DNA from 2 places in the Shewanella halotolerans genome. Region 1 is predicted to be linked to the other one. Evidence: predicted binding sites of a transcription regulator. Region 1 holds the regulator's gene; the other holds the start of a gene.

Region 1 (9,954 bases):
TGAGGTTACCGTTGAGCACCTCGAAACAACCTATCATCACCAGGCACAGGGTGGTGGCCTGGGCGGTGCCCTGTATCAGCTCCTGGAGTTTCGCCGACAGCCAGTCGACCTCCTCCTGCTGGGCGAGGCGTTGATGATTGATCTTCTTATAGGCGTAGGTCATGCGGGACTCGAGCGCCATCGCCTTGGTAGTGGTGAGGCCCGAGAGCACCAGCATCAAGAGTCGGGTACGTTCATCCTGGCTCAGGCTTAGCTCCTTGGTGGCGAGAGAGAGCTTCTGCCCCAGTTGCCACACCCTCACGCCGGCAATTAGCCAGACGATCAGGGGGATAAACACCAGAGGCCCGCCTATGTAGGCCACCAGGGCGAGGAAGATGATCACGAAGGGGAAATCCATCAGCGCCACGGCCGCCTGGCCAGAGTAGATGTCGCGCATCGCCGCTATGCTGTGGATGCCGTGGGAGATCTTGCCAGCGCCGAGGTTCTCTATGTGATGATAATCGGCATTGAGCAGACGTTTCACCACCCGGGTGATGGTATGCAACTCATAGTTGGCCGCCGAGGCACCCAGCAGCCAGCTGCGGGCGTATCTGAGGATCAGCTCCAGCAGGATGGCGATGGCAACCCCAATCACGAGTACCGTTGCCGTTCCGTGTGCCTCGTTGGGCAAGATACGATCGTAGATCTGTAACATGGTGAAAGGCAGGGCGAGTGAAAGCAGATTGATAAACACAGAGGTGAGGAGCAGTTCGTTGAACGACTGATTCTGTGCGAGCAAACGAAAGGTTTTAACCATCTATGCCGTCCCTTGGAATAATTGGTGATTAAACAAGAGTGTAGTTCAATGTTGCTAGGACTAAAGCTAGCATCTAAGACAAGGGTTAGATATAAGACAAATTTCTATACTTTTGATTTAGCTGCAAAGCTTGCTTCATCATCATTTTGAGCAGTGGGCAGGCGTTATGCAGGGTGAGTTTGATGGACAAAAAAAGAGGCCTGGTAGACCAGACCTCTTTGCAGCAGGGAGATGACGAAAGGGGATTTCAAATTACTTGGCGTGTTTAGCGCCTTTCTTGTTCTTCATTGGGTCGCCTTCGTAACCTAAGGCTTGCCAATCTAAACGTGTGCCCTTGTTGTGGCAGTCGTTACACTTGAGCGCCTGGTCTTTTGGCGAAACCATGTGGTTGATGCGCCACCACATCTCTGTTTCGGCAAAGCCATGCTCACCACTGTATTTGATGCCTTGCTGGGCCAGTGCCTGGTTAGCCTCCATGCCAAGCTTGGCGGCCTTATCCCAGTCGAACTCTTTCCAGTAACCACCCTTGCCATAGACCTTGGCGGTGACGAAGATGTTCTGTTTCTTGTCGTAGATCTGCTTGCCGCGATGCACCTTGAATGGGTAGATCTTGGCGGTCTTGTCTGTGATATCACCCAGTGGCGAAGTCAGCTTAGTGACCTTGGATGGATCCATCTTGTCACCCACCATGTAGGCATCGGCCTTGCCGTTGTACCAGGCGTACTCAGGCTTGACCATCTTGCCCCAGACGAAGCTGCCTTTCTTCTTCATGAAGGTGTGCTTGCCATATTCGTCCACGGTTTCCTCTTGATCGCTACCCGCGGTCGACCAGTCCCAGCTCATCTTGGTCGGCTCATTGCGGGCGAAGAATGGAATGTGACAGGTCTGACAGGCGACACTGGCCGTATGGGTGTTGAGGCGCTTGTTGGCGTGTGGCGCGCTATCGTGGCAGTTTTCACAGCCGATATCGTTCTCACCGCCTGGCGATACGCCCATGGCATTACCTGTGATCTGGTGTTGCTGCGTGGTGTGACAGGTCTGGCACTGGAAGTCATTGCCATCGCTGTCCATGTGCACGTCGGTGGCCTTGTCTGGATAGGCCATGGAGGAGTCGAGATCCCCATGCTTCACCGCGTCGCCGCCGCCACCGTAGAAGTGGCAAGAGCCACAGTTGTCACGTACTGGCATGCCGACATTTTGTGCTACACGTTCCAGATTGACCTTAGCCAGGGCCTCGCCGGCACCGGCAGGGTCTTTAACATAGGTACCTGTGGTGTCGTGGCACACCAGGCAGTCGACCTTGGTCATGTCGCTAAAGTCGAAGTTGTTGTCTTTCCAGCCGTAGCCGGCGTGACAGCTGGTACATCTAGGCTCGTTACCGGCGATAGAAGTACAGAAGTTGTTGATGGCGTTCTTCTTACCCCGTTTAACTGTGCGTCCGGGCAGCTTCTGCTCCAGTTCCCAGGTCCAGTGAGACGACTTCATAAAGTCTTTGGCGTGATCTTCATGGCATTCGATGCACTGCTCGGTCACTTGAGAGCCCTGGGTAAAGGGTCCCTGAATGGCTTCTTTGTGCGGGTTTTCGGCGATGGCATTGAGGCTGGCCAAGCCGAAGATCCCTGCAGCAAACATCGCCGTGAGAGAATGTGTGTGTTTCATTGTCTGTTCCCTACCCCCGGCCTAGGCCGGGGGAGATAGCTTAGTTAGAAGTTGACGACGAGTGAGGCATTGATGTCATAGGCGGTATCGACTACTGGCAACATAGAGAAGGCTGAGCCAGCGATCACATCATCCACTTTTTGTGGGGCGCCCACCGGAGTGCCACTGCCGGTATATTCGTAGTCGTAGTAGAGACCAGCCAGTTTGATGAACATTCTTGGGTTGATATCAAACATATAGTAGGCCTCGGCCACATGACCACGGGTAGCCAGCTTGCTGCCGATAGGATCGTCTTGTGCCTGAGTAAATGGGGTCCAGTACTTGGAGCCATAGTTATACTCGAGGCCGAATTTGCCGTATGGCGCGGGGATTTGAATGCCCACATAGATGCCATAGCCATCTTTAGTGTCATTGTCGTCGGCGGCGCTTGGCATCATGATGATCTCGCTACCGTCGGCATTAAGCTGGGCTTCAAATACTGCGTCGCTGAGCATGCCACCAAACATACCGGCATTACCGTTGCCTTCGGCGCGGGTCCAACCGAAAGAGGCGAAGGCTTTGAAGTCTTCATCGCTCTCGTAGGCGTAGCCGATGCCACCTAGGTACATGTCGCCGATCACGCCGCTAGGCTGTACTCGGGTCTGGAAGTTGAAGTTGCTGAACTTCTGCATGTCCTGATACATGGTGGGGGCAAAGATTCCCGCTAGCTGAGTTGGGAAGGCCATGGTGCCCTTGAAGCCATCGTTGATATCTTTGGCGCCAAACAGGGTGAATTGTAGGAAGTGGTTGCCGTCGTTGATGGCATCTATGTTAAAGCCGCCCAGGTGGGTGTCTTTGGTGACGATATCGCCAAACATCTCACCATTGCCCCACTGTGACTCGAAGCCCTGGCCATAACAGAAACGCACTACCTGACCTTCGATGCCGGTGATCTCACCCAGCTTGTAACCCAGAGTTAGACCATCGAAGTTGAAGTTAACCAGGTGGCCAGATGGTGTACCGCCGCGTTTCTCGTTTTCACGATATTGGGTTGGTGGGCCATAGGTAGATGGACGACGACCGATAGAGAGGTAGGTGTTGCTGCCACCTATGTTCTTCCAGTCGAAGTAGGCGCGTTCGACCCTGAGCCAGTCGCCGCTGGTGTTACCACTGTTGGTGCCGTCCATGGTGAAGGAGCGCCATGAGTCGAACACCTGCACGCCGGTAGAGTCACCCCAGTTTTTATACATGCTGAGACGGCCGGCGAAGCTGACGTTATCCCACACCTTGGCCTTAAGGTTGAGTCTGAGACGCGTGGTGTAGAAGATGTCGTTGTTGATATCTTGGGTGGTCTTGGGAGCCAGCACGTAAGGCATCACGCCTTGTAGCATGCCGCTCTGGAAGGCGGCGGCAAGATCTGGGTTGGCCGCCATCATCTGTCCCAGCGGGGAGTTGGGATCGTTAGGCATACCAAAGGCACCAGACATGGCTTTAGCACCAAAATCGTTGAAGTCCACCTTGATTGCAGGGTTCCAGGTGACATTTTGGTAATGCAATGAATGGGCCTTGGTACGGAAATCGCCAGTGATCTCTAATCGGTCGAGAGCGGTGTGGCGCTCGTTCTTATCGACGCGGCTGTTGATAATGTCAATCTCTTCGGTGAGATCGGCAAGTTGTTGTTTAAGTTCGGCTATTTTTTGCGCATCGCTATCGGCGGCATAGACTGAGCCTGACATAGCCAGAGCGTTAGCGATCAATATAGACAGTAGAGTACGCATGTGAATCTCTCCTTAGGCGCTCATCGGGAGCGGTGAATGAGCGCTTCGATTACAAAAGCTGTGGTTAACCGCAAGTCTGTGGCTGATCTGAGTCGGCCGCGTGGTCGTATAAGAATTGCTGGATATCCAGGCGTTCTTTGTCGGAGAGCTTTTTAAATACGTCTGGTTGGGCGCTGTGCATGTCGCGCTTGAAGAAGCGATCCCACTGGCTCATGGTCTTGCTCATGGGGGTGAGTTCACCGGCGGCATCGCCCTTGCTGTGGCAGGCTTTGCACTCTTTTTTATAAAGGTGTTTCCCTTTCTTAGGGTTACCACCGTCGACGGCGTAGACTTGTCCGCCTACGGTGAGGGCGAGGAGTAAGCATGTAGCTATTTTGGCAACGTTTTTCATCATCATTTTCCTTAATCGCTACTCTGAGCGATTTATTAACCTGAAACAAAATGCTTGTTTCTTGTTGGAAAATTTACCAAAAGGGGGTAGTTGTAAATTTGATGTTGATCACTTCTATGAAAAAAATCTAATTGATAAAAATTTCATGAATAAAAATCTAATGAATATTGTGTAATGCAATGAAATTTAATGTTTTTTGTTTTTGGGCTTTTGCTTTCTTGTGATCTTGCTCTCGAATAAAAAGTACCCGGTTAGATCACACTTTGTTATTTCAGCTCTCTCTAAATAGGTATTTTCGCTTGTTTTTGTATTGCAAATGGGCCTGTTTTGACGGGCTGGGCGGTTAACCGAATCGGCAGGTTTCATTCTGGGTGAGAAGGAGTGGCAAAATAATTTAAAAAAAAGTGTTTGATCGACCTGTTTCGAGAGCACTTTTTAGCCGTCTTAGTCTATCTTTAAAGACGACTCGGGTAGATTCCCGAGCGAAAACAAAAATAATGAACGGGGTGAATGAGATGAAATACCTTAGCTTGGTCATCGCAGTGTTATTGTCTGCTAGTGCCTCACTGGCATCTGCCGCCTCTCTCTACAACGAGGCCCGTAGTGATGCCATGGGCGGAACTGGGGTCGCGGCTTCTAACCGCGAAGGTGCCGCCTTTATCAACCCCGCCCTGTTAGCCATTCATGCCCCCAAATATTCCGGCGGCGCCGTGATGTTGCCCGTGCTGGGCGCCGAGGCCGCCAATATCGATAATCTGACCGACAAGTTCGACGCCTTGCAGGCTTCCTATGACGGTCTGGAGGCGGCCATCAATGCCAGCGACGTCACTGGGATCACCAATTACCGCGACATGTTGGTCGCCGATCTCAAGTCTCTCGATGGTGAGAATGCCTATGGCAGCGTGGGGCTGGGTTTTTCAGTGGTCCTGCCCACCAAGCGCATGCCTATGTCGATCTTTTACAAGACCTATATCGATGCGGTGAGCGTGGCGGTGATCGAGGACAGCGACATAGACGCCCTGACTAATCTCGACCCTAACAATCCGCCTGCAGTTACCGATCTGGATTCGCAGGGGGCCGTGGTTGCCGGTGCCATCTCAGATCTTGGGGTGGCCCTCAGCTTCCCGTTGTCGATCGTCAATATGCCGGTCGCCGTCGGTATCTCGCCTAAGCTGCAGCGTATCGACACCTATAACTATGTGGTCAGTGCCAACAACTTCGACGCCGATGATTTCGACGACAACAAGTACCGCAACGACGATACCGTGGCAAACCTGGATATCGGCGTGGCGATTCAGCCACTCGATCGTATGACCATAGGCCTGTCGGGACGTAACCTGGTGAGCCAGAAACTGGACACCGTCGAGGCGATGGGACGCAAGTTTACCTACCGTGTCGAGGCCCTCTATACCTTAGGTGTGGCCTATGATTGGGATAACTTCAGCCTGACCACGGATGTGGATCTCAATGGTCATAAGCGTTTCGATGAGATAGGCGAGACCCAGTATTGGCGTCTGGGCGGCGAGATGAGGGCGACCGATTGGCTGGCCCTGCGTGTCGGCTATCGCCACGACATGAAAGATACCAGTAGCAACCTCTATACCCTGGGCACAGGCTTTACCATAGGCCGCTCCTTTAATCTGGATCTCACCGGCCTGGTGGGCACAGATGACGCCGTGGGCGGGGTGATTCAGACTTCCTATCATTTCTAGGGATAGGTTTTTTAGAAACAAGAAGGCCGGCTATGATGCCGGCCTTCTCTTTATCCTAGAGGAGTTACAGCAGGGTGCTTAAGGACTTAGCGGCCAGCAGGATGGCGCTCAGGCTACAGAGTATCAGCGTCATGATACGGGTCTTGTTCTTGTCTATGCGCCCCACCAGGCGATTGGCCATCAGGTAACCCAGCAGCACAGAGGGGAGCAGCAGCGCCGAGCAGTAAAAGTGATGTAGGGTCAGCAGACCCGTGAGCCCCAGAATCACTATGGCGATAGTGGAGCTGAAGATGAAGAAGGCCGACAGGGCCGCGCGAAACTGCTTGGCATCCTTACCCGAGAGCAGTATGGCCAGCGGCGGTCCGCCGATAGCGGCGATGTTGCCGAAGATCCCCGAGATCACCCCTGCGATAAACAGGTTGCGGCGGTTAACCACCAGGTTGAGCCGCATCAGGCTTAGCAGTACGGCGATGGCCACGATAATGGCGATAGTCATGCCGAGCACGTCCTGGGGAGCGACCATGAGCAGGCCGGCGCCGATCAGTCCGCCGGGGATGCGTCCCAGCAAGGCATATTGCAGGCCGTTGAATTCTAGGGCGCCACGCTCGCGGATCAGAGTCAGCAGGGCGATAGAGAATCCCATCAGGATCACGGGCGCTGGCACAAGTGACGGCTCGATAAGATAGAGTAGGGGCGCGGCGACGACCGCCATGCCGAAACCGATTAGGCTCTGGGTGAGGGCGCCGACGAAGACGATAAGCGAGGCTAGCGCCAGAATATGGGGATCGAGCGGAAGTGCAGGCACTGCAATGTTCCAGGCTAAGGTTGAAAACTAAAAGAGGGACCGCCTAGCGATCCCTCTATCGATTCGTGTGTGAGTGGATTACTCCATCTCTTCCCACTCTATGCCCATCTCGGTCATCAAACGTTTGACTTCGGCCGGGATGCTATCTGGCTTGTCTTTAGACAGGTCATCGTCTTGGGGTAGTGGCTGACCGGTGTAGGCGTGCAGGAAGGCCTCGCACAGCAGCTCGCTGTTAGTGGCGTGACGCAAGTTGTTGACCTGGCGCCGGGTGCGCTCGTCGGTTAACACCTTAAGCACCTTAAGAGGAATAGAGACAGTGATCTTCTTTACCTGCTCATTCTTCTTACCATGTTCAGCATAGGGGCTGATATAATCGCCATTCCACTCAGTCATTGACTCACCTGTAAATTCTAAAATTCGGTGCAGATTTTAAACCCTTACAAATTACAGTCAAATTATTGCCTCGAATTTTTGGCAAATGCAAATAGATTTCTAAATGTTTGGACGTCTAAACGTCCAAAAGTTGTTGACGCTCACTACCGGCTTAGGTACATTTAGACGTCCAGACATCTCTTTTGTCCGAGGTGCCTGCCCAGATCCATATTGAGGAGTTGAAGATGACAGCGCGTAAACTAGCCACCGCCGCCGTACGACGAGGCATAGAGTCAGACACTCAGCACGGTGCCGTGGTGCCGCCTATCTATCTGTCGACAAATTACTCGTTTGAAGGGCATCAACAGCCGCGGGCGTTCGATTACAGCCGTTCCGGCAACCCGACCCGCTCCATTCTCGGCGATGCGATTGCCGAACTGGAACAAGGGGCGACCGGCGTGGTGACCTGTACCGGCATGGCCGCCATCACCCTGGTGACCAGCCTGCTAGGCCCAGAAGATCTGCTGGTGGTGCCTCACGATTGCTATGGCGGCAGCTATCGCCTATTCACCAACCTGGCCAAGAAGGGCGCCTTCAAGCTCTTGGTGGTGGATCAAACCGACGATGCCGCGTTGCAGCAGGCGCTGACCCAGTCACCCAAGATGGTGTGGCTTGAGACCCCCTCTAACCCGCTGCTGCGAGTCGTCGATATCGAGGCCATCGCCCAGGCGAGCCACAAGGTGGGTGCTCAGGTGGTGGTGGACAACACCTTCCTTTCTCCCGTTTTACAACAGCCACTGTTGCTGGGGGCCGATATCGTGGTGCACTCGACCACCAAATATATCAATGGTCACAGTGATGTGGTGGGCGGCGCCGTGGTGGCCAAAGACCCTGAGGTGGGCGAGCTGCTGCACTGGTGGTCAAATACCCTAGGTTTGACCGGGTCGGCCTTCGACAGCTACCTGACCCTGAGGGGGCTGAGAACCCTGGCGGTGCGCATTCGTGAACACCAAGCCAACGCTCAGAAGGTATTGGCACTGCTTTGTGACCACAAGGCGGTGGAAAAAGTGTATTATCCGGGGCTTGCCGAGCATCCAGGCCATGAAATTGCGGCCAGACAGCAGAAGGGCTTCGGCGCTATGCTGAGTTTTGAGCTAAAAGGTGGCGAATCGGCACTCGTTGCCTTTTTAGATGCGTTACAATACTTCTCGGTAGCCGAGAGTCTGGGAGGCGTAGAGAGTCTGGTGGCGGTTCCCGCGACCATGACCCACAGAGCCATGGACCCAGAGGCGCGCCGTGAGGCGGGCGTGAAAGATACCCTGATCCGTTTGTCAGTGGGCATAGAAGATGGCGAGGATCTGGTGGCAGATATTCTTGCGGGTTTAGAAGCGGCTATCGCGGTAAGTAGTTAAAGGGTTTGAGGAGCAGATAATGACACGATGTCATTTGCATAAGTTTGGTGGTTCTAGTTTAGCGGATGCAGATTGTTACCGCCGCGTCGCCCACATTTTACTGACCCATGGCCACAGCGATGATCTTATCGTGGTGTCGGCCGCGGGCAAGAGTACCAATTTCCTATATCGCCTGCTGGAGCTGTGCGACACAGATCAGCTGTGGCAGGAAGAGTTACAGGTGCTGGTGAGTTACCAGCAGAACCTGATCGAGCAGCTGCTCTCCAACGAGCAGGCCCGTAGCCTGAGAGAGCGACTGGCCACCGACAAGTCGCAGCTGACCAGCCTGTTGTCGCTCGATGAGCTAAACGATTATCAACGCAACCAGGTAGTAAGTTTCGGCGAGCGCTGGTCTTCTCGTCTGCTGGCGGCGCTGCTGCGCGAGTCTGGCGTGGCGGCGACCGATGTCGATGCCCGCACCCTACTGGTCGCCGATGAAGGCGCCGTGCCGCAGATCCGCCTTGGCGAGTCACGCCAGAAGGTGCAGGCGCTGCTCGAGGCTCATCCCCAGGAGCGTCTGGTGATCACCGGCTTTATCTGCGCCAACGAGCAGGGCGACACCCTACTGCTGGGCCGTAACGGCTCAGATTTTAGCGCCACTTTACTGGCCAGTTTGGCGGATATCGAACGTGTCACCATCTGGACAGATGTGGAAGGCGTATTTAACGCCGATCCTAACCGAATTAACGATGCCAAGCTGCTCAAGAGCATGTCGCTCACCGAGGCGAACCGTCTGGCGCACCTTGGCTCTCCTGTGCTGCATAACCGCACTTTGCAGCCACTGTTCGACACCGAAGTGAGCCTGGCGGTGCGTTCAAGCTATGCGCCCCATACAGATTTTACCCTGATCGCCCCTAAGAGCTCGTCGGCCAGTGCCCCAGTGGTGACCAGCCTCTCCAGCGTCAGTCTGTTTAGCCTGACCATAGGGGTTGAGCTGCCGCAGTTGCTGGCCTGTTTTGCCCAGGCTGGCCTGACGCCACTGGCCTATTGGTCGTTGGCCCACGGCCGCGC
Region 2 (9,954 bases), 1.8 Mb from region 1:
TAGAGCAGGTGATCGACATGCAGGCCATTAAGCAGGCCGGTATTCGTATCGGCGTCGATCCCCTCGGCGGCTCAGGAATTCACTACTGGGCCAAGATTGGCGAGCGCTTTGGGCTGGATATTACCCTGGTGAACGATCGCATCGATCCCGCTTTTGGTTTTATGCCCCTGGATAAGGATGGCAAGATCCGCATGGACTGCTCATCGCCCTATGCCATGGCGGGACTGTTGGCCCACAAGGATGCCTTCGATATCTGTGTCGGTAACGATCCCGATTACGATAGGCACGGTATCGTCTGCCCGGGCAGCGGTCTGATGAATCCTAACCATTATCTGGCGGTGGCTATCGAGTATCTCTTGTCCCATCGCCCGCAGTGGTCTGCCGATCTTAAGATAGGCAAGACACTGGTCTCCAGCGCCATGATAGACAAGGTGTGCCGTGAGCAGTCGCGCAGCCTCTGTGAGGTGCCGGTTGGCTTTAAATGGTTCGTCGACGGCCTGGCCAATGCCAGCTTCGCCTTCGGCGGTGAAGAGAGTGCCGGCGCCGCCTTCCTACGTCGTGACGGCGGCAGTTGGTGTACTGATAAAGATGGTTTCATCCTGGCGCTGCTGGCGGCAGAGATACTGGCGGTAACGGGTAAGACGCCGGCTAAGCTTTACGCCGAGATGGTCGAGCGTCACGGCGAGAGCTTCTACAAGCGTATCGACTCGCCGGTTAACCCTAAGCGTAAGGCTAAGTTTAATCAGTTGGTGAGCGAGCCCCTGAATGTCAGCGATCTTGGCTGTGAAGCCATGGCGGGAGATGCCATCCTCGAGGTGTTGACCCATGCCCCGGGCAATGGTGCGGCTATCGGCGGCATCAAGGTAGTGACCGAAAAAGCCTGGTTCGCCGCGCGCCCATCGGGCACAGAGGCGTTGTTTAAGCTCTATGGCGAAAGTTTTGTTAGCGAGGCGCATCTCGAGCAGGTGCTCGAGCAGGCCCAGGAGATGATAGAGCGGCTGTTGGCCTAATTGAAGTCGGCCAAACTCGCTCTGGTCTAACTTGCTTTTGACTAAACCTTGGTCGGTTACTCTATAGCAGCTTAATACTTAGACAAAATAAAAAGCCAGTGAATCACTGGCTTTTTTGTGGGCGCAGCTTGCATCGGCTGCATGTAAAACTCGGTGCTAGTAGGTGAGGTGACAGCTAGGCAAGTTGTTCTTTTCCAGATAGTTCTGATGATACTCCTCCGCCTTATGGAAGGTGAGCACAGGGACTATCTCAGTCACTATGGGTCTTAGCCCCCATTTACCGCTGCGGGCGAGGGCCAACTTTGAGGCTTCGGCCTGTTCCTTCTGTGTCTTGTCGTGGAAGAAGATGGCGCTGCGATACTGGCTGCCGATATCGCCGCCCTGCATATTGAGCATGGTGGGATTATGGTTACTCCAGAACACGGCCAGCAGATCGTCGAAGCTCACCTTGGTCTCGTCAAACTCGACCTGTACCACCTCAGCGTGCCCTGTTTTGCCGGTCTTAACCTCTTTATAGGTGGTCGCCTTGTCATCGCCGCCCATATAGCCACAAGTGGCAGAGATAACGCCGTCTATCTGTTTGAAAAAATACTCTACACCCCAGAAACAGCCTGCGCCAAATGTTGCTAATGCCATGGTTGACCTCTTGTCGATTAACGCTTATCTATCTTTTGTTCATCTAGGTAACGAATTATCTAGTGTCTAAATTATCTAACGAATCGTCTAGCGAATTTAAGTTTATACGTTTAGATGGCTAGACGGCTTTATTCTGTATTATCTGATTAACGAATGCAACAGGGAAAATATGCGGCGATCGACTGGCCCGCGTGGTCGTCGACTCGCTTAAGTGTTACTATGCTGGCCAACTGATAATAATGCTAATAAATCCAAGGAGTCGCTATCTTTCAGGCCTACAAGGTGGGCGCTGTGATGGTGATGCAGTAAGGAGTTTGCAGTGCAAGACACCCTGATGTTGTCGAAAGACTTTTTGCAATTGACACTAGACAATCCTGTCGGCCTCAAGCCGTTTGAATTTACCCTGGGGCAACACACACAGGTGTCGGTATGGGATACCGGCGTCATCCAATTTGAGCCGCTCGTTACGCATGAAGCAGATCAAGAGGGCGAGCTAGATGGAAAGGAAGATGCGCTTAAGAGCATAGTGCTCTCGTCGGCGGTTCATGGTAACGAGACGGCGCCAATCGAGCTGTGTGATCAGCTTATTACCGCGCTCCTGTCTGAGACGCTGATCGCCCGTCATCGGGTGCTGTTTTTAATAGGTAACCCCCCAGCCATCCTAAACGGTACCCGTTTCGTCGAAGAGAACCTTAATCGTCTCTTCAGCGGCGCCCACGCCAAGGGTGAGAGCAATGCCGAGCGGGTACGTGCTAAGAAGCTGGAGCAGTATGTGGATCGCTTCTTTAACGCGGCGCCGGAAGTCGGCAGTCGTTATCACTACGACCTGCACACGGCAATTCGCGCCTCTAAGCATGAGAAGTTTGCCATCTATCCTTATCCACATGGCGCACCATACAGTGGCGAGCAGATCATGTTCCTGGCCGCCTGTGGCATCAACACAGTGCTGTTTCACCACGAACCCACGACTACCTTCAGTTACTTCTCTGCCCATGGCTATCAGGCCCATGCCTTTACCATAGAGCTTGGCAAGGTGATGCCTATGGGGCAGAACGATATGACGCGCTTTATCGCAGTGAAAGAGATGTTGACCCGTCTGGTAAGCGGCCGGGACCTCGAGCTTGGTGAGTTTGATCCGAGTAAGGTGAATCTGTATCAGGTTAATCGCTCAATCAATAAGCAGTTTGACGACTTTAGCTTTACCTTCGCCGATGACGTAGAGAATTTTACGGCGTTTCCAAGAGGTTATATATTGGCTAAGGATGGCGGGACTGAGATTAAGGTCGAGGCCGAATCTGAGTCTATCGTGTTTCCCAACGCCAATGTGCCGGTTGGCCAGCGCACTGTGCTGTGTTTAGTGCCTGCCAAAGATTATCGCGTGGTTTAGGCTCCGGCTTGTAAAGCTAGCGATACATGGGTGAGGGTAGCTAGTTGTTAGCCGCGCCCTGTGATAGCTTGCTAGGTAGTTTACGTTAACGTAACTTTAAGGCCGCGTCATAATAGAGAATAGTGAACAACTTAGGCTGTTCGCAGTCAGATAACAAGAATACTCAGCTGATAAGAGAATAGTATGAGCAACGCAACGAGCAATACAGAGACTGTCCATCGCGTCAGTTTTCTCGATAAGGATTCATTATCTATCCCGATCCTGAAGATCCTTCAAGCCGACGGTACCACCTTTGAAAATGCTGTGTTACCCGTGATCGATCAGGATTTGGCTGCCAAAATTTATGATACTTGTGTGTTCACACGAGTACTCGATGAGCGCATGTTAGCCGCTCAGCGTCAGGGACGGATCAGCTTCTACATGACCTGTACCGGTGAAGAAGCCGCCGTGGTCGGCAGTGTCGCCGCGCTGGATCAGGACGATGTTATTTTAGCCCAGTACCGTGAGCACGCGGCGATTCGCTATCGTGGCTTCACCACTGAGCAGTTTATGAACCAGATGTTCAGTAACGAGAAAGATCTGGGTAAGGGCCGTCAGATGCCGATCCACTACGGCTGTGAGGCGCTCAATTACCAGACCATCTCATCGCCGTTGGCCACTCAGATCCCACAGGCGACGGGTGTTGGCTATAGCCTCAAGATGCAGGGCAAACGTAACGTTGCCATCTGCTACTTCGGTGAAGGCGCTGCCTCAGAGGGCGATTTCCACGCCGGCCTGAACATGGCCGCAGTGCTGAACTCTCCTGTTATCTTCTTCTGTCGTAACAATGGTTACGCCATCTCGACCCCGACCAACGAGCAATTTGCCGGTAACGGTATCGCCAGTCGTGGTGTGGGCTATGGCATGCATACCATTCGCGTGGACGGTAACGACATGCTGGCGGTAATGGCCGCGACCCAGCAGGCAAGAGCCTATGCGTTGGAGCACAACAAGCCTGTGCTGATCGAAGCCATGACCTATCGTCTTGGCGCTCACTCCTCTTCGGACGACCCATCTGGTTACCGTTCTAAGGATGAAGAGGCCAAGTGGCAGCAGCATGATCCGGTTAAGCGCTTCAAGCTTTGGTTGATCAACAAAGGCTGGCTCGCCGAGAGCGACGATGCGGCTATGTATGAGAAGTACCGTGAAGAGGTGCTGGCCGCAGTGAAGGTTGCCGAGAAGCTACCTGCACCGGGTATCGACGAGATCATCGAAGATGTCCTCGACGAGCCGACGCCTAGACTCAAGCAGCAGCTGACCGAGCTTAAGCAGCACATCAAGAAATATCCTGATTCCTATCCACGCAGCGCAGGGAGAGATTAAATCGTGGCAAAGATTAATATGTTACAAGCCATCAACGATGCCTTGACCATTGCGATGGAAACCGACGACAAGGCGGTGATCTTCGGCGAAGACGTTGGCCATTTTGGCGGCGTATTTCGCGCTACTTCGGGCCTACAGGATAAGTTTGGCCGCGATCGTTGTTTCAATACACCGCTGACAGAGCAGGGGATTGCTGGTTTTGCCAACGGTCTGGCATCTAATGGCATGACGGCGATTGCCGAGATCCAGTTTGCCGACTATATCTTCCCGGCCTTCGATCAGATCGTAAACGAGTCAGCCAAGTTCAGATACCGCAGTGGTAACGAGTTTAATGTGGGCGGTATCACCTACCGTACCCCTTATGGTGGCGGTATCGCCGGTGGTCACTACCACTCACAATCGCCAGAAGCGTACTTCACTCAGACTCCTGGTCTAAAGGTGGTCGTGCCCCGTAATGCCTATCAGGCTAAGGGCCTGCTGCTTGCCTCGATTCGCGACAAGAACCCTGTGGTCTTCTTTGAGCCTAAGCGTCTCTACCGCGCCAGTGTGGGCGAGGTGCCGGATGAAGCCTATGAGATTGAACTAGGCAAGGCGGAAGTGGTTCAGGAAGGTACAGATATTACCGTGCTGGCCTGGGGCGCTCAGATGGAGATCGTCGATGAGGCGGCTAAGATGGCGGCCAAGAAGGGGATCTCTTGTGAGGTTATCGACCTGCGTACACTTGCGCCTTGGGATGTCGATACCGTTGCTGCCTCGGTGAAGAAGACTGGGCGACTGGTGATCAACCATGAAGCGCCGCTAACAGGTGGCTTTGCCGGCGAAATCGCCGCGACCATCCAGCAGGAGTGTTTCCTCTATCTGGAATCACCAATTAGCCGTGTATGTGGTTTGGATACGCCGTATCCGCTGATCCATGAGAAAGAATATATGCCTGATGCGCTCAAGACCTTTGAAGCGATCAAAGCATCGATGAAATACTAGGAGCCCCAGGCATGATTAAAGATTTTATTTTGCCCGATATTGGCGAGGGCGTGGTGGAGTGTGAGCTGGTTGAGTGGTTGGTTGCCGAAGGCGATACCGTCACCGAAGATCAGCCCATTGCTGATGTGATGACAGACAAGGCGCTGGTACAGATCCCGGCGGTTCACGGTGGCATTATCAAAAAACTTCACTATAAGAAAGGTGATATAGCTATCGTCCACGAACCGCTGTATTCGGTGGAAATCGATGGTGAGCTAGACGGCGATGCGACCACGGAATCGGCAGCTGAAGAAACTGTCGTTCAATCTGATTCACAGCCAGTTGCCGGCGGCAAACGCGTCGAAGAGTTCCTGTTACCGGATATCGGTGAAGGGATTGTCGAGTGTGAACTGGTGGAGTGGTTGGTTGCCGAAGGTGACATGGTGGTGGAAGACCAACCTATCGCCGATGTGATGACCGACAAGGCACTGGTGCAGATCCCGGCCATCAAGAGCGGTAAGGTTGTCAAACTGCATTACCGTAAGGGACAACTTGCCCAGGTGCACACCCCGCTTTTCTCTATCGAGGTAGAGAGCGAAGAGGGGGCCGTTGCCGCGCCGGTAGCAGATAGCGCCCCAGCTGCGGTTGACCACGAAGAGGTTGAACTTCACGCCCCAGCAGGTAATGGCAAGGCGCTGGCCAGCCCGGCCGTTCGTCGTCTGGCACGCAGCTATGATATCGATCTCAGCCTGGTACCGGGTTCTGGTAAACATGGCCGAGTCTATAAGGAAGATGTCGAGCGCTTCCGTAGCGGCGAAGCCGTGAAGGCTAAGGCGGCGAAAGCACAGGCCCAAAGCGAGCCAACAGCTGCGCCTATAGCGGTTTCAGCAGGCGATCGCGTCGAGCCTATTCGTGGCGTCAAGGCCGTCATGGCCAAGATGATGACAGAGTCTGTCTCTACCATCCCGCACTTCACCTATTGTGAAGAGCTGGATCTGACCGAACTGGTTGCGCTGCGCGAATCGATGAAGGCGCGCTACTCGAGTGACGATCTTAAGCTGACCATGATGCCTTTCTTCATGAAGGCGATGTCGCTGGCCTTGACTCAGTTCCCTGGCATCAACAGCCGTGTGAACGACGATTGCACCGAGCAGACCTTCCTCGCGTCACACAACATAGGCATGGCGGTAGACTCTAAGGTGGGTCTATTGGTGCCAAACGTGAAGGATGTGCAGCATAAATCTATTCTTGAGGTCGCGGCTGATATTACCCGCCTTACCAAGGATGCCCGCAGCGGTCGTGTCAGCCCGGCGGACCTTAAGGGGGGCAGCATCTCCATCTCGAACATCGGTGCCTTGGGTGGTACTGTGGCAACGCCTATCATCAACAAGCCTGAGGTGGCCATCGTCGCCCTGGGTAAGTTGCAGACCCTGCCGCGCTTCAACGATAAGGGTGAGGTCGAGGCTCGTAAGATCATGCAGATCAGCTGGTCTGGCGATCACCGGGTGATAGACGGCGGCACCATAGCCCGCTTCTGTAATCTGTGGAAGCAGTATCTCGAGTCACCACAGGAGATGTTACTGGCGATGCACTAATCGCACGTAGCACTTCACTAATAAGAGCGCCATTTGGCGCTCTTTTTTTTCTCCAGAGTTAATCTTTGGCGTCAGATTAAGTATAATGCCGCTAATTAGTCCCACTCTTTGGTTTGAGCATGAGTCAAGTAGCACCAAGCATCGAAAATATTCAGTATCCGTTTCCAGCAAAGCCCATTCCCCTAAGCGATAGCGAGAAGCAGGCCTATAAGGCGCGCATCAAACAGCTGTTGAAGGAGAAAGAGGCTGTCTTGGTGGCCCACTACTATACCGATCCTGAGATCCAGGCGCTGGCGGAAGAGACCGGCGGTTGTGTATCAGACTCTTTAGAGATGGCCCGCTTCGGTCGTGACCATCCAGCCAAGACGCTGATTGTGGCCGGGGTTAAGTTTATGGGCGAGACCTCTAAGATCTTAAGCCCGGAAAAGACTGTGCTTATGCCGACTTTGGATGCCACCTGCTCACTGGACGTGGGCTGTCCTATCGACACCTTTAGCGCCTTCTGTGATGCCCATCCAGACCATACCGTCGTGGTATATGCCAACACCTCGGCCGCCGTTAAGGCGCGCGCCGACTGGGTGGTGACCTCGAGTGTCGCCCTTGAGATCGTCGAGCATCTCGACAGCCAGGGTAAGAAGATCATCTGGGGACCGGACCGTCACCTGGGAAGCTATATCGCCAAGCAGACTGGCGCCGACATGCTAATGTGGCAAGGCGAGTGTATCGTTCACGACGAGTTTAAGGCCAAGGCACTGCGTCAGTTAAAAGAGCAATATCCCAATGCGGCCGTGTTGGTGCATCCCGAATCACCGGCGAGTGTGGTTGAGATGGCCGATGCCGTTGGCTCCACCAGTCAGCTGATCAAGGCGGCGCAGACCCTAGAGAACGACACCTTTATTGTTGCGACCGATAGGGGCATCTTCTACAAGATGCAGCAGGCGGCGCCAAATAAGACCCTGATCGAAGCGCCTACCGGCGGTAATGGCGCGACCTGTCGTAGTTGTGCCCACTGTCCTTGGATGGCGATGAACGGCCTTAAGGCGATCGAGGCGGCGCTACTTAACGACGGCTCGGAGCAACACGAGATCTTCGTTAATGAGTCGCTCAGAGAGCGTGCACTACTGCCGCTCGATCGTATGCTGGATTTTGCCAAGACGTTGAACATGCAGGTTAAAGGTAACGCCTAGGCGTTAAACAAGTTTGGCAAACACTTTTGCTAACGTTAAAAGCGCCTCTAGGGCGCTTTTTTGTTGCCAGTCGATAGACAGTGCCCCGGCTATACTAGACTTTATGGGCATTGTGAGGGGGCTTAAGGCATGTTAAAAAGTGAATAGTGTCATTTTATTGGTGCCTTTAGTGCATGTTTTTAGGCGAGTTTTACTTTAACGTCAGATTTTTATGCTAGTGTTAATACGGTAATGGGCAAGGCGTTAACTGGGCTTGTCTATGAAGTGACGCAACGCCACTCTATCAACCCGCGATGGTTAGGGATAACGCAAGATGAATATGCAATGGATCAGTGATCTCAATATAAAAAATAAGCTTTTGCTGGTGATAGTGCCGCCCATTCTGGGGGCAACTTTCTTCGGTTTGTTTGTGGTCTATGGCCAATATCAGTTGCATCAGGGACTGAGTCAGGTAGAGACGCTTTCCGAGCTGGCTGTGGTGAACAGTGATTTTGTGCATGAGCTGCAAAAAGAGCGAGGCATGAGCGCCGGTTTTCTCGGCTCCAAAGGCAAGAGCTTTGGCGATAAGCTACCAACGCAGCGTCAGTTGAGTGACGAGCAGCTTAATAACTTCAAGGCCTTTACGGCCAGCCATGAGCTGCCCAAGGCGTTTGCCCAGCAGATGAGCCAGGTCAATCAGATGATTAACCAGCTCGGCGATATCCGTAGCAGGGTAGACAGCTTAAGCATCTCTGTGCCGGAAGAGGTGGCCTATTACACCAAGCTCAACGGCCTGCTGTTGGCGATAGTGGATCAGACCAGTCAGCAGGGGGCTAGTCGTCAGATCGCGGTGGAGTCAGCCAGTTTTGCCGCCTATCTACAGATGAAAGAGCGCGCCGGTATCGAGCGCGCCGTGTTGAGTTCCACTTTTGGTAACAGCGCCTTTAAACCCGGCATGTTCCTCAAGTTTGTCAATCTGGTTTCCGAGCAGAACACCTATCAGGAGCGTTTCTTAGCCTTGGCGACCGACAAGGTAAACGCCGATTATCAGCAGGTAGCCTCTTCGCCTACCTTTATGGCGGTCAATGCTCTACGAGACAAGGCGATGAGCCAGGATGCAGGCGCCCTTAGCGGTCAGAGTTCTACCGACTGGTTTGCCAAATCCACCGCCCGCATCGACGCTTTGCGTCAGTTCGAGCGTCAACTGTCCCATCATCTGTTAACCGATACCCGCAGCGCGCTTGCCAATGCCAAGTCGTTGATGGTGAGCATCATCGTCTTGATGTTGGTATCAGGCCTCATTGTGATCTTGCTATCGCTGTTTATCGGACGTTACCTGCATGCCTCTCTCAGACATCTGTATCACAAGGTGACCGAGTCGCAGAAACATTATGATCTCAGCGTGCGGGTCGACCTTAAGGGTAAGGATGAGATAGGTCAGCTGGGCTTAGCCTTCAACCACATGATGGCCGATTTCGAGAAGGTGATCGGCATGGTGAGAACCAATACCCAAGGACTGCTCACAGCGTCTCAAGAGATGGAAGGCTGCGCCCGTATCATGCGTGAAGATGTGGCCTTGGGCCACAGCGAGGTGGATCAGGTTGCTTCGGCGATGACAGAGATGAGCGCCACAGTACAAGAGATCGCCCAAAATGCGGTACAGGCCTCTGAAGCCTCGGCCCAGGCCAACAAGGAAGCGAAAGAGGGTAGCCTGGAGGTGGAGCGCACCGCAGAGTCCATCAATGAACTGGCTCAGGAGATCGCCGATGCGGCGCAGGCCATCAATAACCTGGATGAGGATATCAAAGGTATCGTCGATGTGCTTGGGGTGATCAGCG

Evidence for each region. The regulator MetJ, encoded in region 1, represses methionine synthesis genes. The targets are predictions, from matches to a motif close to TAGACGTCTAGACGTCTA.
Region 2: the regulator MetJ is predicted to act here: its motif matches at 1,750-1,767, upstream of msrA (peptide-methionine (S)-S-oxide reductase MsrA).

The regions. Positions count from the first base shown of each region.
Region 1 covers NZ_CP080417.1:589,352-599,305, forward strand. Annotated here, with positions in the region: gene K0H81_RS02655 (ABC transporter transmembrane domain-containing protein) at 1-796, opposite strand, end outside; gene K0H81_RS02660 (tetrathionate reductase family octaheme c-type cytochrome) at 1,049-2,455, opposite strand; gene K0H81_RS02665 (DUF3373 domain-containing protein) at 2,500-4,212, opposite strand; gene K0H81_RS02670 (c-type cytochrome) at 4,277-4,606, opposite strand; gene K0H81_RS02675 (conjugal transfer protein TraF) at 5,119-6,315, shown strand; gene K0H81_RS02680 (sulfite exporter TauE/SafE family protein) at 6,380-7,120, opposite strand; gene metJ (met regulon transcriptional regulator MetJ) at 7,199-7,513, opposite strand; gene metB (cystathionine gamma-synthase) at 7,738-8,904, shown strand; gene K0H81_RS02695 (bifunctional aspartate kinase/homoserine dehydrogenase II) at 8,924-9,954, shown strand, end outside.
Region 2 covers NZ_CP080417.1:2,360,119-2,370,072, reverse strand. Annotated here, with positions in the region: gene pgm (phosphoglucomutase (alpha-D-glucose-1,6-bisphosphate-dependent)) at 1-1,010, shown strand, start outside; gene msrA (peptide-methionine (S)-S-oxide reductase MsrA) at 1,167-1,646, opposite strand; gene astE (succinylglutamate desuccinylase) at 1,981-3,033, shown strand; gene K0H81_RS10110 (thiamine pyrophosphate-dependent dehydrogenase E1 component subunit alpha) at 3,217-4,395, shown strand; gene K0H81_RS10105 (alpha-ketoacid dehydrogenase subunit beta) at 4,399-5,376, shown strand; gene K0H81_RS10100 (dihydrolipoyllysine-residue acetyltransferase) at 5,388-6,950, shown strand; gene nadA (quinolinate synthase NadA) at 7,070-8,137, shown strand; gene K0H81_RS10090 (methyl-accepting chemotaxis protein) at 8,451-9,954, shown strand, end outside.